Regions from separate parts of the Bradyrhizobium sp. YCK136 genome, predicted to be linked through region 2. Evidence: predicted binding sites of a transcription regulator. Region 2 holds the regulator's gene; the other holds the start of a gene.

What was found. Region 2 encodes PhoB, which activates phosphate uptake and scavenging genes when phosphate is short. Its sites were predicted from a motif close to TGTCATNNANCTGTCAT; they were not measured.
Region 1: a site for PhoB is predicted at 4,466-4,482, ahead of phnF (phosphonate metabolism transcriptional regulator PhnF). Genes of this name have one in related genera too.

The regions. Positions count from the first base shown of each region.
Region 1 covers NZ_CP172424.1:9,144,839-9,151,991, forward strand. Annotated here, with positions in the region: gene phnL (phosphonate C-P lyase system protein PhnL) at 1-531, opposite strand, end outside; gene phnK (phosphonate C-P lyase system protein PhnK) at 540-1,337, opposite strand; gene ACFLEY_RS44295 (alpha-D-ribose 1-methylphosphonate 5-phosphate C-P-lyase PhnJ) at 1,330-2,226, opposite strand; partial or broken gene ACFLEY_RS44300 (carbon-phosphorus lyase complex subunit PhnI) at 2,223-3,327, opposite strand; gene phnH (phosphonate C-P lyase system protein PhnH) at 3,329-3,940, opposite strand; gene phnG (phosphonate C-P lyase system protein PhnG) at 3,945-4,409, opposite strand; gene phnF (phosphonate metabolism transcriptional regulator PhnF) at 4,517-5,248, shown strand; partial or broken gene ACFLEY_RS44320 (GFA family protein) at 5,299-5,580, opposite strand; partial or broken gene mddA (methanethiol S-methyltransferase) at 5,581-6,300, opposite strand; partial or broken gene ACFLEY_RS44330 (winged helix-turn-helix domain-containing protein) at 6,434-7,153, shown strand, end outside.
Region 2 covers NZ_CP172424.1:9,277,292-9,284,444, forward strand. Annotated here, with positions in the region: gene apaG (Co2+/Mg2+ efflux protein ApaG) at 1-266, shown strand, start outside; gene ACFLEY_RS44960 (Hsp33 family molecular chaperone) at 485-1,492, opposite strand; gene argF (ornithine carbamoyltransferase) at 1,651-2,574, opposite strand; gene ACFLEY_RS44970 (aspartate aminotransferase family protein) at 2,574-3,782, opposite strand; gene ACFLEY_RS44975 (GcrA family cell cycle regulator) at 4,237-4,746, shown strand; gene phoB (phosphate regulon transcriptional regulator PhoB) at 5,003-5,710, opposite strand; gene phoU (phosphate signaling complex protein PhoU) at 5,733-6,449, opposite strand; gene pstB (phosphate ABC transporter ATP-binding protein PstB) at 6,461-7,153, opposite strand, start outside.

The DNA of each region.
Region 1 (7,153 bases), 130 kb from region 2:
GTCCAGCAACAGGATCGGCAGGTCGGAGATGAAGCCGCGCGCGATGTTGACGCGCTGCTGTTCACCGCCGGAGAAGGTCGCGGGCGGAAGCTGCCAGAGCCGCTCAGGGATGTTGAGGCGGTGCAGCAGGGTACCCGCCCTCTGCTGCGCCTCGGCTCGGGCCAGGCCGTTCACGATCAGCGGCTCGGCGACGACGTCGATCGTGGCGACCCGTGGCACCGCGCGCAGGAACTGGCTGACATAGCCGATGGTCGCGCGGCGCACGTTGAGGACCTGCCGCGGCTCGGCGGTGGCCAGATCAATCAGCGCGCCGCGATGGCGGATGCCGATGCGGCCGGAATCGCAGCGGTAATTGCCGAAGATCATCTTCAGGATCGACGACTTGCCGGCGCCGGACGGGCCCGACAGCACGACGCATTCGCCGGGATCGACGTGGAAGGTCACGCCGCTGACGACAGGCAGCTCGATGCCGCCCTGCAGGTGCATCGTAAAGGTCTTCTTGGCATCAGTGACGTCGATCATGGCGGTCATCAGTGGGCTCATGGCGGCAGAATCGAGGAAACGAGGAGCTGAGTATAGGGCTCACGGGGATCGTCGAGCACCTGGTCGGTGAGACCGGTCTCGATCACGCGGCCGCCCTTCATCACCATCACGCGGTGCGACAATAGCCGCGCGACCGCAAGGTCGTGGGTGACGATGACGACGGCGAGGTTGAGCTCGGCAACGAGGCTGCGCAAGAGATCGAGCAGGCGCGCCTGCACGGACACATCAAGGCCGCCGGTGGGCTCGTCCATGAACACCAGCCGCGGCTCGGTGACGAGATTGTGGGCGATCTGGAGACGCTGGCGCATGCCGCCGGAATAGGTCCGCGGCGCATCGTCGATTCGAGCGGTATCGATCTCGACGCGGGTGAGCCAGTCGGACGCGGTGTCGCGGATGCGACCGTAGTGATTCCATCCCACCGCCATCAGCCGCTCGCCGACATTGGCGCCGGCCGAGACCGCCATGCGCAGGCCCTGCGCGGGATCCTGGTGCACGAAGCCCCAGTCGGTGCGGAACAGGAAGCGCCGCTCGGCTTCGCCGAGCGTGGCGAGATCGCGGGTGACGCCGTCGCGCATCCGGTAGGTGACGTGCCCGCCGCTGGCCGCGAGCTGGCCCGACAGCAGTTGCAGCAGCGTCGACTTGCCCGAGCCGGATTCGCCGACGATCGCCAGTACCTCGCCGGAATAGAGCGAGAACGACACGTCGCGGCACGCGGCGATGCGGCCGTAGGACTTGCTGAGCGAATTCGCAACCAGCAGCGGCTCATCGTTGTCCAGCATGTCGTGATCAGCCATTTGATGTCTCCTGCGCCTTCTCCTTGTACGGCGCAGCGCTCAGGCTGCCGTGATGGCCAGCGGCCTGACGGCCCTCGCAATAATCGGTGTCGGAGCAGACGAACATGCGGCCGCCCTTGTCGTCGGTGACGATCTCGTCGAGATAGGAGTTATCCGCGCCGCACAGCGCGCAAGGCGCGTTGAAGCGATACGGCTCAAAGGGGTGATCCTCGAAATCGAGCGACACAACTTGCGTATAGGGCGGGATCGCGTAGATGCGCTTCTCGCGGCCGGCGCCGAACAATTGCAGCGCCGGGCAATTGTCCATCTTGGGATTGTCGAATTTCGGCGTCGGCGACGGGTCCATCACATAGCGCGCGTTGACCTTGACCGGATAGGCGTAGGCGGTCGCGATGTGGCCGAAGCGGGCGATGTCCTCATAGAGCTTCACATGCATCAGGCCGTATTCGGCGAGCGCATGCATGCGCCGCGTCTCGGTCTCGCGTGGCTCGAGGAACCGCAGCGGTTCCGGGATCGGCACCTGATAGACCAGCACCTGGTTCTCGTTCAGCGCGGCCTCCGGGATGCGGTGACGGGTCTGGATCACGGTCGCCTCCTCCGTCGCCGTCGTGGTGGCGACGCCGGCGGTCTTGGCGAAGAACTTGCGGATCGAGATCGCGTTGGTGGTGTCGTCGGAACCCTGGTCGATCACCTTCAGCACGTCCTCAGGACCGAGGATCGCCGCCGTCACCTGCACGCCGCCGGTGCCCCAGCCATAGGGCATCGGCATTTCGCGACTGGCGAACGGCACCTGATAGCCTGGGATCGCGATCGCCTTCAGGATGGCGCGGCGGATCATCCGCTTGGTCTGTTCGTCGAGATAGGCGAAATTGTAGGCGGGCGCGTTCATTCCGCGGCCTCCTTCATGGCATCGGGCGCATTGGCCTCGGCAAACTCCTGACGCAGCTTGCGCAGCAGGCCGAGCTCGGACTGGAAGTCGACATAATGCGGCAGCTTCAGATGCTCGACGAAGCCGGTCGCCTGGACATTGTCCGAATGCGACATCACGAATTCTTCATCCTGCGCCGGCGCGAGCGCCTCTTCGCCGAGCTCGCGGGCACGAAGCGCGCGATCGACCAGCGCCATCGACATGGTCTTGCGCTCGCTCTGGCCAAAGGCGAGGCCATAGCCGCGGGTGAAGCAGGGTGCTTCCGTGGCAGAACCCCTTGAACTGGTTGACCATCTGGCACTCGGTGAGCTCGATCGAGCCGAGCGGCACGGCGAAGCCGACATCCTCGGCGAGGAATTCGACCTCGACCTCGCCGAAGCGGATCTCGCCGGCAAAGGGGTGGTTGCGGCCATAGCCGCGCTGGGTGGAATAGCCCATCGCCAGCAGGAAGCCTTCGTCGCCGCGCGCGAGATTTTGCAGGCGCAGGTCGCGGTCGGCCGGGAAGTTCAGCGGCTCGCGCGTGAGATCGCCGACGCTGGCGCCGGCCTCGGCCTGCGGCGAGGATTCGATCAGCCCATCGCGGCCCAGGATATCGGTCACGCGCGGCGTCGGCGCGGTCGAGGCTTCGGCCGTCGCCGGCGCGTCCGGCACAAATCCCTCCGCGAGCGAGGGATCGAGCAGGCGGTGCGTATAGTCGAAGGTCGGCCCGAGGATCTGGCCGCCGGGAATGTCCTTGAAGGTCGAGGACACCCGCCGCTGCACCCGCATGGCGCCGGTGTCGACCGGCTCACTCGCGCCGAAGCGCGGCAGGGTGGCGCGGAAGGCGCGAACCAGGAAAATCGCCTCGATCAGATCGCCCCGCGCCTGCTTGATCGCGAGCGCCGCGAGCTCACGGTCATAAAGCGAGCCTTCGCTCATGACGCGGTCCACGGCCAGACCAAGCTGCTCCGAGATCTGGTCGAGCGTGACTTCCGGCACGCTTTGATCGCCGCGCCGCGCATTGGCGAGCAGCCGATGGGCGTTCTCGATGGCGCGTTCGCCGCCTTTGACTGCGACATACATGCTATTCACTTCCCTTGTTCGCAACGCGCGTGGTGCGCGGGATCGCAACCACGGCGTCATCGGCGACCAGCACCACGTCGATGCCGCGCGGAAACAGCGTCTCGTTGACACGCAGCCGCTCGAACAGGTCGGCGGGCTTGATCGAGGCCCGGAGCGTCGCGACGCCGTCGATGCCGGGGCCGCGCAGCTCGAAGCCCCGCCCTGCGTCAAGGCTATCGACCTGGAGGATCAACGTGGTCGACCGGTCCGGGTATTCGCTGGTGCCGAGCGCGAAGCGCTCGAGCGCCGGAAGCAAGGCGCCATCGCTGATCAGGGCAAAGCTCGCGATCGAGGAATCCTGAATGACCGGCGCGCCGGTGTGGAACTTGAGCCATTTCACGACGTGCGAGCTTTCCGACATCCGCGCATCGAGCCAGAGCGGCGTGTCGTGGTCGAACAGCGTCAGCGCGATCGCGGCGGCGCCGCGCATCATCGGCCCGGGTGTGCCCGCCATCGGCACGATGCGCTGGACCGAACCCGGCCGCGCCATCGCGTCCATGACAGAGCGAAAGGTCGATTGCGCCGACAGCACCTTGTCGGCGAACCCCGGCGGCAGTTCCGCAATCGTGGTCATGATCTCACCCCTCACCGCGCACCATGGTGTAGAAATCAACCTTCGTCGCGGCGGTCTCGGCCGCCGCCTGCTTGCGCCGGATCGTAAGCTGCTCGCGCAACGGTGCGATAACGTCCCGCTCGACCGATGCGGAAAAATCCCGCGACTGCACCAGCGCATCGCACAGCGCGATCAGCCGCGCCTTCTCACCGTCGCGTCCGAGCGTGTAGCCGAAGCCGACCTCGCCGCTCGCGAGCCGCACGGCGGCACGCGACACCGTGGCTTCGCCGAGGTTGAACGGGGCGCCGTCGCCGCCGACCCGGCCGCGCAGCATGACGAGGCCGTTTTCCGGCGCGCGCAGATCCTGATGGGCCGGGAGGGCGAAAGCGCGGAGGCGAGCGGCGATCTCGCCCGCCTCCGCGTGCGCCAGCACGGCCATCGCGGCCTTGCGCTGGGCTTGCTGATTGTTGTGCTGCGTCACCCGATCCACCGAACTTGCCGAACTCAAGTTGTCTATGATAGTAGACAACTTCATACGGAAGCGCCATGACTGTTTCGTGACAAGCGTGTGATTTTCGGGCTAGGCTGACCGGCGATATGAGCATGCAGGACACCGCCTCCACGGGCGTCGCGCTATGGCGCCTCGTTGCCGACGGCATCGAGCGCGGCATCGCCGACGGCCGTTTCGCCGCCGGCGACAAGCTGCCGGGCGAGATGGAGATCGCCGAGACCTATCGCGTGAATCGCCACACCGTGCGGCGGGCGCTGGCAGCCCTTGCCGAGCGCGGACTGGTGCGCGCCGAACGTGGCAGCGGCACCTATGTCGAGGCGCAGCGCATCGCCTATCCGCTGCGCTCGCGCACGCGCTTCTCGGAGATCGTCGGCGCCGGCGGCCGTGAGCCGCGCGGGCAGTTGATCGAGGCGTCCGACGACGTCGCGACGCGCGAACTGGCGCGCGAGCTGGGCCTGAAGGTCGGCGCCCCGCTGGTGCGGATCGAGGCGATACGCCTCGCCGACCGCACCCCGATCTGCGTCTCCACGACGTGGCTGTCGGCGGAGTTGTTTCCGGGCGCGGGCAGCGTGTTTGCGGCAACGCGCTCGATGACGAAACTGCTCGAACACTTCGGCGTCCGCGACTATCGCCGCGGCGCGACCCGGATCACCGCCGGCATCGTCGACGCGACCGACGCTGCACGGCTCGATCTGCCGCTGGGACGGCCGATCCTCGTGGTCGATGCCACCGACCACGGTCTCGACGGCAAGCCGCTGGTGACGAAGCATTCGCGCTTTGCCGCCGAGCGGGTGGAGTTTCTGGTGGAGAACGGCTGAGATGCAGCCCGCTCTTCCCCCCGCAAGAGGAGGAGGAAGAGCAGCGCCTGCTACTCCTGCATCATCTCGCCGCTGCCGCCGAACTCGGCGGGGAAGTCCTTCAGCTTGGGCAGGCCGTCGCGCATCGGCAGCACCGTCTCGGCGTAGTTGACGTGGACGCCGGGCGTGAACGCCAGGGTGGGGATGGTGGCGGTGAAGACGTCGGTCAAACCGAGCGGCGGGTGATTGGTCATGAGATGGCCGCCGCACTTCCTGCAATATTTGCGCTGGCTGAGCGGCGTCTTGGCGAAGGTCTCGACGTGCTGCGCGCCCTCGGTGATGCGCACCGCGTCAAGATCAATGAGGTCGCGCTCCTCCAGCGCGATGCCGACGAAGATGTAGATCGTGGTCACGGCCGCAAACAGCAGATGTCCCGCGGTCATGACCGGAGCCGCCCAGAACGCGACGATGAAGCCGAGATAGATCGGATGACGGACAAACTTGTAGAGCAGCGGCGTCTTGAAACGCGGCGGCGTCGCTTCCTTGCCGACGAGATGGTTGGTCACCTGATGCAATCCGAACAATTCGAAATGGTTGATGATGAAGGTCGAGGTGAACACCAGCACCCAGCCTGCGAAGGACACCGTGACCAGCGTCACGGCGAGATCCGGGTCCTCGACCTCCCATATGACCGTCGGCAGCGGACGCCACTGCCAGAACAGGAGCAGCAATGACAGACTCGCGAACAACACATAGGTGCTGCGCACGATCGGTTTGGAGACGAACTGCGTCCACCACGTCTTGAAGCGCTGGCGCGCCATCACGCTGTGCTGGACGGCGAACAGCGCCATCAGGAGCAGGTTGATGATGACGGCCTCAGCCGTCGACGTGTCGGTTCCGGTGTCGATGGTCTTCGGCACCACCAGCCCCATCACGAAGCCGATAGCGTAGAGAATGGTGACGAAAAACACGAGATACGCCGCAATTCCGTACAGAAAGGCGATGAACTTGAAAATGCGAGAGCCCGTAACCTCCGGGCCGATCGAATGAACCTGGTGATCAATTTGGGACATGGAAAGCTCCGTTGTGCCGAGGCATCGGCACTGTTTGGTCTTCGCACCATGCCGGATCGGACGTTCCATGGCTTTTGCGGACGGTTGATTTTCGCCTGAGACGACTTTGATTTTTGCTTGAGACGACAGAAACGTGCGATTTTGCTTTGAAAACAACGTGCTCGACGGCGACCTGCGCGAACTGACCTGCGCCGGGGTCGCCGTGCCGTTGCAGCCCCAGGTGTTCGATCTCCTGCTTTACCTCGTGGCGCAGCGGGCCCGAGTGGTCAGCAAGGATGACCTGATCAGCCAGATCTGGAGTGACCGGATCGTCTCGGATTCCGCCCTGAACAGCCGGATCAATGCCGCGCGCAAGGCGCTCGGCGACGACGGCGCGACTCAGCGGCTGATCAAGACGATCCCGCGCAAGGGCTTTCGGTTCGTCGGCGAGGTCCGGGAAGATGTGGCAGTCACACTGGCGCCTGCGGAACCCGCCGCGGCCCCGGCACGCACTGTTGCGGACCGCCCGGCGATCGCGGTGCTCGCCTTCGAGAACATGAGCGGCGATCCCGAACAGGACTATTTCGGTGACGGGATCTGCGAGGACATCCTCACCGCCCTGTCGAAGCAGCGCTGGTTCATGGTGATCGCCCGCAACTCGTCCTTCATCTACAAGGGACGCGCGGTCCACATCAGGCAGATCGCCGAGGAGCTCGGCGTCCGCTACATCGTCGAAGGCAGCGTGCGCAAGGCGCACAACCGGGTGCGCATCACCGCCCAGCTCAACGACGCGGCGTCAGGCAGCCATCTCTGGGCCGAACGCTATGACCGCGAGCTCGTCGAGTCTTCGCCGTGCAGGACGAGATCACCAACG
Region 2 (7,153 bases):
AGACCGTGCAGCTCAAGACGCGGCACTGGATCATCACCGACGCCACCGGCCGCCAGCAGGAGGTGAAGGGCGAGGGCGTGGTCGGCGAGCAGCCGACCCTGGCCCCCGGCGAGCGCTTCGAATACACCTCCGGCGTGCCGCTCTCGACCGCCTCCGGCTTCATGACCGGCCGCTACCAGATGGTCAGCGAAAGCGGCGAACGCTTCGAGATCGACGTGCCGACGTTTTCGCTGGATAGCCCGGACAACAAGCGGGTGTTGAACTAGGGGCGGGGCCGTGGGGTGGGCAAAGCGAAGCGGGCCCACCATTTCGGTGGTGACGCAGAAAGATGGTGGGCACGCTTACGCTTTGCCCACCCTACGATGTCCGAGCACTTGGCAGGCTGTTTTCCCGTCGTCATTGTGAGCGCAGCGAAGCAATCCAGACTGCCACTGCGGAAAGACTCTGGATTGCTTCGCTGCGCTGGCAATGACGGAGGATAGAGTTACGCGTCCTCCACGCCCGCCTCATCGGGCGTGAAATCGTACACCGACGAGCAGAACTCGCAGGTGACAACGACCTTGTCGTCCTTGACCATCGCGGCGCGATCGTCCGGCGAGAAGCTCTTCAGCATCGCGGCGACCGCATCGCGCGAGCAGGAGCATTGCGCCTTCAGGACCAGCGGCTTGAATACGCGCACGCCACGCTCGTGGAAGAGGCGGTAGAGCAGCCGCTCGCCGGACAGTTCCGGATCGATCAGCTCGACGTCCTCGACGGTCTCGACCAGCGAGCGCGCCTCGACCCAGGCGTCATCTTCGGCGACGGCGTGCACTTCGGCGCCCTCGGGCGCATCGCCGGGATGCAAGTCCGCCTGCCGCGCGCGCTCCGGCGCCTTCGGCAGAAACTGCATCAACATGCCGCCGGCGCGCCAGCGATGCCTGCCGCCGTCGTTCGAGCGCCACTCCTCGCCGACCGCAAGACGCACGCGCGTCGGGATCTGCTCGGAGCGCAGGAAATATTCGTGGGCAGCGCCTTCGAGGCTGCCGCCGTCGAGCGCGACCAGACCCTGGTAGCGGCTCATGTCGGGGCCCTGGTCGATGGTCATGGCGAGATGGCCGCGGCCGAGCAGCGCGCCGGAATCCTTCGCCGTGCCCAGGCGCGAGGCGTCAAAGCGGGCATAGGCGCGAAGCTGGTCCGGCGCCTTGTAGTCCACCACCAGGAACGACACCGGGCCGTCGGTCTGGGCCTGGAGGATGAAGCGACCCTCGAATTTCAGCGCCGAGCCGAGCAGCGTCGTCAGCACGATGGCCTCGCCGAGCAGCTTGCCGACGGGCGCGGGATAATCGTGCTTGGTCAGGATGTCGTCGAGCGCCGGACCGAGCCGCACCAGCCGGCCGCGCACGTCGAGCGCGTCGACCTCGTAGGGCAGCACGGCGTCGTCGATCGGAACCGCTGATGGTTCGCGAACCGGGCCTTCCGGCCTGGTTTTCATGTCAGGGGATTGGGAATCCATGGCCGTCTATCTGGGGTCGGTGGGTGGGAAATGGTAGGGGTTCCGGCTGCATCCGGCAATGCAGAATGGACGTATGCAAGGACGGCAACCTCCGCGTCGTCCTGGCGTTCGCCAGGACGACAGTTGCATGTGAGGCGGCCGCCAGGCCTACGCCAAACTTACTTCACCGCGTCAAAACACCAGGCCAGAATACCCTTCTGCGCGTGCAGGCGGTTTTCGGCCTCGTCGAACACGACCGATTGCGGACCGTCGATCACCTCGTCGGTGACCTCCTCGCCGCGATGGGCGGGCAGGCAGTGCATGAACAGCGCGTCGGGCTTGGCCAGCGACATCAGCTTGGCATTGACCTGGTAGGGCTTGAGCACGTTGTGGCGGTGCTCGCCCTCCTTGTCGCCCATCGACACCCATGTGTCGGTGACGACGCAATCGGCGCCGCGCACGGCGGCTTCCGGATCGGTGCCGAGCATGATCGGCGCGCCTGAAGCCTTGATCCAGTCGCGCATCGCCTTCTTCGGCGCAAGCTCCGGAGGCGTTGCGACATTGAGCTGAAACTTGAAGCGCTCCGCGGCATGCGCCCAGGACGCCAGCACGTTGTTGTCATCGCCGGTCCAGGCCACCGTCCGGCCCTCGATCGGGCCGCGGTGCTCCTGATAGGTCAGAAGGTCGGCCATCACCTGGCAGGGATGCGAGCGCCGCGTCAGGCCGTTGATGACGGGCACGGTCGCGTTGGCCGCAAGCTCGAGCAAGGCGTCGTGGTTGAGGATACGGATCATGATGGCGTCGACATAGCGCGACAGCACGCGCGCGGTGTCGGCGATGGTCTCGCCGCGGCCGAGTTGCATCTCGGCGCCGGTGAGCATGATGGGCTCGCCGCCGAGCTGGCGCATGGCGACGTCGAACGACACCCGCGTACGGGTCGACGGGCGCTCGAAGATCATCGCCAGCGTCTTGCCTTCGAGCGGCCTCACCGGCTGATGCGCCTTCTGCTTCGCCTTCATGGCGGAGGAGGCATCGAGCATGCTCTTGAGCTCCGACAGCGGGAGCTCGTTGATATCGAGGAAGTGCTTCGGCGACTTGCTCATCAGCTTGCCGCCCGCTTGGTCTGACTGGACGAGATCGCGGCGCAGGCGCGTTCGAGCCGCCCGACGCTGTCCTCGATCTCGGCTTCGGTGACGATCAAGGGCGGCAGGAAACGCACGACATTGTCGCCGGCGCCGACCGTGAGCAGCTTCTCGTTACGCAGCGCCGCGACGAGATCGCCTGATGGCACCACGGCCTTGATGCCGATCAGGAGGCCCTCGCCGCGCACCTCGCTGACGACATCGCCATGACGATCGATCACGGAGGCGAGCTTCTGCTTGAGCAGCAGCGACATCTTCTGCACGTGATCGAAGAAGCCAGGCTTCAGCATGACGTCGAGCACGGCGTTCGCCGCCGCGACCGCGAGCGGATTGCCGCCGAAGGTCGAGCCGTGCGAGCCGGGACCCATGCCGGCCGCCGCGTCCGCGGTGGCCAGGATCGCACCGATCGGGAAGCCGCCGCCGAGCGCCTTGGCCAGCGACATCACGTCAGGTGTGACGCCGGTACGCCGATGCGCGAACAGATCGCCGGTGCGGCCCATGCCGGTCTGCACCTCGTCGAAGGCGAGCAGCAGGCCCTTCTCGTCGCAGAGCTGGCGCAATGCCTGGAGGAACGCAGGTGTTGCGGAACGCACGCCGCCCTCGCCCTGAATCGGCTCGATCAGGATGCCGGCGGTCTGCGGACCGATTGCCTTCTTCACGGCCTCGATGTCGCCATGCGGGACCTGGTCGAAGCCATCCATCGGCGGACCAAACCCTTCGAGATATTTTGCAGATCCCGTCGCAGCCAGCGTCGCCAGCGTGCGGCCGTGGAAGGCGCCTTCGAAGGTGATGATGCGGTAACGTTCCGGATGACCCTTGGAGAAGTGATGATGGCGGACCAGCTTGATCACACCTTCCAGCGCCTCGGCGCCGGAATTGCAGAAGAACACGAAGTCCGCGAAGCTTTCATTGCAGAGGCGCGTCGCGAGCTTCTCGCCGTCCGGACTCTGGAACAGGTTCGACATGTGCCAGAGTTTTGTGGCCTGCTCCTGCAGCGCCTTGACCAGCGCGGGATGGGCGTGGCCGAGCGCGTTCACGGCGACGCCGGAGGTAAAATCGAGATAGCGATCGCCATTGGTCGCAATCAGCCAGCAACCTTCGCCGCGCTCGAAACCGAGGTCGGATCTGGCGAAAACGGGAAGCAAATGCGGCGCTGCGCTGTTAGTCATGACGATCACTTGATGTTGCGGACGGCCTGAACACGCTCATGCAGCGCACCATTGACCGGCCCGGAAAACGAAACGTGCCGCCTTTTAAGGGCGGCACGTGACACTATCTTATGCCTGGTGAAACCGGTGTCAATGCCGCCCGAAAGCCTCGCGAAACGCTGAATCCGTAGTCTTGCGGAGCCGAAATTGCGGGGTTTTCGCCACGGAACATGTGGAAGCGAGTCGGCGGACTCTTGCGCGTGAGTCACGCCATATTGTAGCGTTTGGCTTGTCAGATACGACATCTCGTGCAGTGTTTCTGATCCTCTAAGTCCTCATGTACCGGCGTAGACGTTCGGGCGTTATCGGCGCGCCCGGCGAGCCTTAAGGGATTCTGACGGCACGGGTTTTTCGAGGCTTAGGCATTCGCCGCGAGGCGCCAGGATGGCAGCCGCACGGCGAGGGAAAGGGTGCAATGACGGTTTTGACCTGGTCCGACGATCGCGTCGAGCAGTTGAAAAAGCTCTGGGAGGCCGGATTGTCGGCCAGCCAGATCGCAGCCGAGCTCGGGAACGTGACCCGCAATGCCGTGATCGGCAAGGTACACAGGCTCGGCCTATCCGGCCGCGCCAAGAGCCCCTCATCGGCGGCTCCGCGGCCGCGCAAGGCGCGCCCCGCGCAGCACATGATGCGGGTGAGCCGCCCCATTGCGCGCGGCAACACCGCGCTGGCGCAGGCCTTCGAGGTCGAGGTGGAGGCCGAACCGGTCACCTACGACAACGTGGTGCCGATGAGCCAGCGGCTGTCGCTGCTGGAGCTGAACGAGGCGACCTGCCACTGGCCGGTCGGCGATCCCTCGAGCCCGGATTTCTTCTTCTGCGGCGGCAGGGCGCTGTCGGGCCTGCCCTACTGCGCGCAGCACTCGCGCGTGGCATATCAGCCCGCCGCGGATCGCCGGCGCGCACCGGCGAAGCCCTCGCGGTGAGTTTGTTCTGAAATCGAGTGACGGCCGTCACGCGTTGACGGCCCAACAAACTCGATGTCGTCCCGGACAAGCGCGCCTGAAGCGCGCGCAGATCCGGGACCCATAACCACCGCAAGATGTGGCTACGGGGACTCGGAGTTACCTTCTTCGCGCGACAACCACGCCCTGTGATTATGGGTCCCGGATCTGCGCTTACGCTTGTCCGAGACGACACTGAGAGTGTGGCTGTAGCCCGCTAAACCAACGCCTGCAAACCCTACGTCTGCTCCGCCTTCGCAAAGCGATCATCCAGCGCGTAGCCGGCGCCGCGGACGGTGCGGATGGGATCCTGCTCGCGGCCGAGATTGAGCAGCTTGCGCAGGCGGCCGATGTGGACGTCGACGGTGCGCTCGTCGATGTAGATGTCGCGGCCCCAGACGCTGTCGAGCAGCTGCTCGCGCGAGAACACGCGGCCGGGATGCTCCAGGAAGAACTCCAAGAGGCGATATTCGGTCGGGCCGAGGTCGATCGGCCGGCCCGAGCGCGCGACGCGGCGCTTGTCGCGATCGAGCTCGATGTCGCCATAGGCCAGCACCGTGGCGAGCCGCTCCGGGCTTGCGCGCCGCAGCAGGCCCTTCACGCGCGCCAGGAGCTCCGGCACCGAGAACGGCTTGACGATGTAGTCGTCGGCGCCGGTCGCAAGACCCCGCACCCGCTCGCTCTCCTCGCCGCGCGCGGTGAGCATGATGATCGGGAGCTGCTTGGTCTCGGGCCGGGTCCGCAGCCGGCGGCACAGCTCGATGCCCGACAGGCCCGGCAGCATCCAGTCGAGTACGATCAGATCGGGGATGTGTTCCTTGAGGCGGGTGTCGGCGTCGTCGCCGCGCATCACCGTCTCCACATCATAGCCGTCGCCTTCGAGGTTGTAGCGGAGAAGCTCGGTGAGAGCTTCCTCGTCCTCAACCACCATAATGCGTGCGCCCATGGTGTCGTCGCTCCTTAAGTCTTCAGGTATTCGGGACCGTCGTGGCGAAGGTCGTCATGTCGCCCTTCGGTCGCTTGTCGGTGATCGCCTGGCCCTCGATCATGTAGAACACGGTCTCGGCGATGTTGGTGGCGTGGTCGCCGATCCGCTCGATGTTCTTTGCGCAGAACATCAGATGGATGCAGAACGAGATGTTGCGCGGATCCTCCATCATGTAGGTGAGGAGCTCGCGGAACAGCGAGGTGCAGATGGCGTCGACTTCCTCATCGCCCTTCCACACCGCCATCGCCGCCGGCAGATCATGCGCGGCATAGGCGTCCAGCACCGACTTGACCTGCTGCTGCACGAGGTCGGTCATGTGCTCGAGGCCGCGGAACAGCTTGAGCGGATGAAAATCCGTCTCCAGCGCCGCGACGCGCTTGCCCATGTTCTTGGCGAGGTCGCCGATGCGCTCGAGATCGGTCGCAACGCGCATGGCGCCGACGATCTCGCGCAGATCGACCGCCATCGGCTGGCGGCGGGCGATGGTGAGCACGGCGCGCTCCTCGATGCGCTTCTGCAGCGCGTCGAGCTCGGTGTCGGTGGCGACGACGCGCTGGCCGAGCGCGACGTCTCGGCGGATCAGCGCGTCGACGGAATCGACGATCATGCGCTCGGCGATCCCGCCCATCTCGGCGACGAGCCGGGTGAGCTCCTGGAGGTCGGTGTCGAAGGCCTTTGCGGTATGTTCAGAACCCATGTCCCGTCTCCTCAGCCGAACCGGCCGGTGATGTAATCCTGCGTGCGCCGGTCGCTCGGCGACGTGAAGATCTTGCTGGTGTCGTCGAACTCGATCAGCTCGCCGAGATACATGAACGCGGTCTTGTCGGAGACGCGCGCCGCCTGCTGCATGTTGTGGGTGACGATCGCGATCGTGTAGTTCTCGGACAGTTCCTGAATCAGCTCCTCGACCTTGGCGGTCGAGATCGGGTCGAGCGCCGAGCAGGGCTCGTCGAACAGGATCACCTCGGGCCGCACCGCGACGGTGCGGGCGATGCAGAGGCGCTGCTGCTGGCCGCCGGAGAGCGACAGGCCGGAGGCGTTGAGCTTGTCCTTGACCTCGTTCCAAAGCGCGCCGCCGCGCAGCGCCTTCTCGACGCGGTCGTCCATCTCGGACTTCGAGATCTTCTCGTAGAGGCGGATGCCGAAGGCGATGTTCTCGTAGATCGTCATCGGGAACGGCGTCGGCTTCTGGAACACCATGCCGACGCGGGCGCGCAGCAGGTTGAGGTCGAGCTTGCCGTCGAGGATGTTGGTCTGGTCGAGCATGAGCTGGCCGGTGGCGCGCTGCCCCGGATAGAGGTCGTACATCCGGTTGAAGATGCGCAGCAGGGTCGACTTGCCGCAGCCGGACGGGCCGATGAACGCGGTGACGCGGTTGGTGCCGAGCGTCAGGTTGATGTT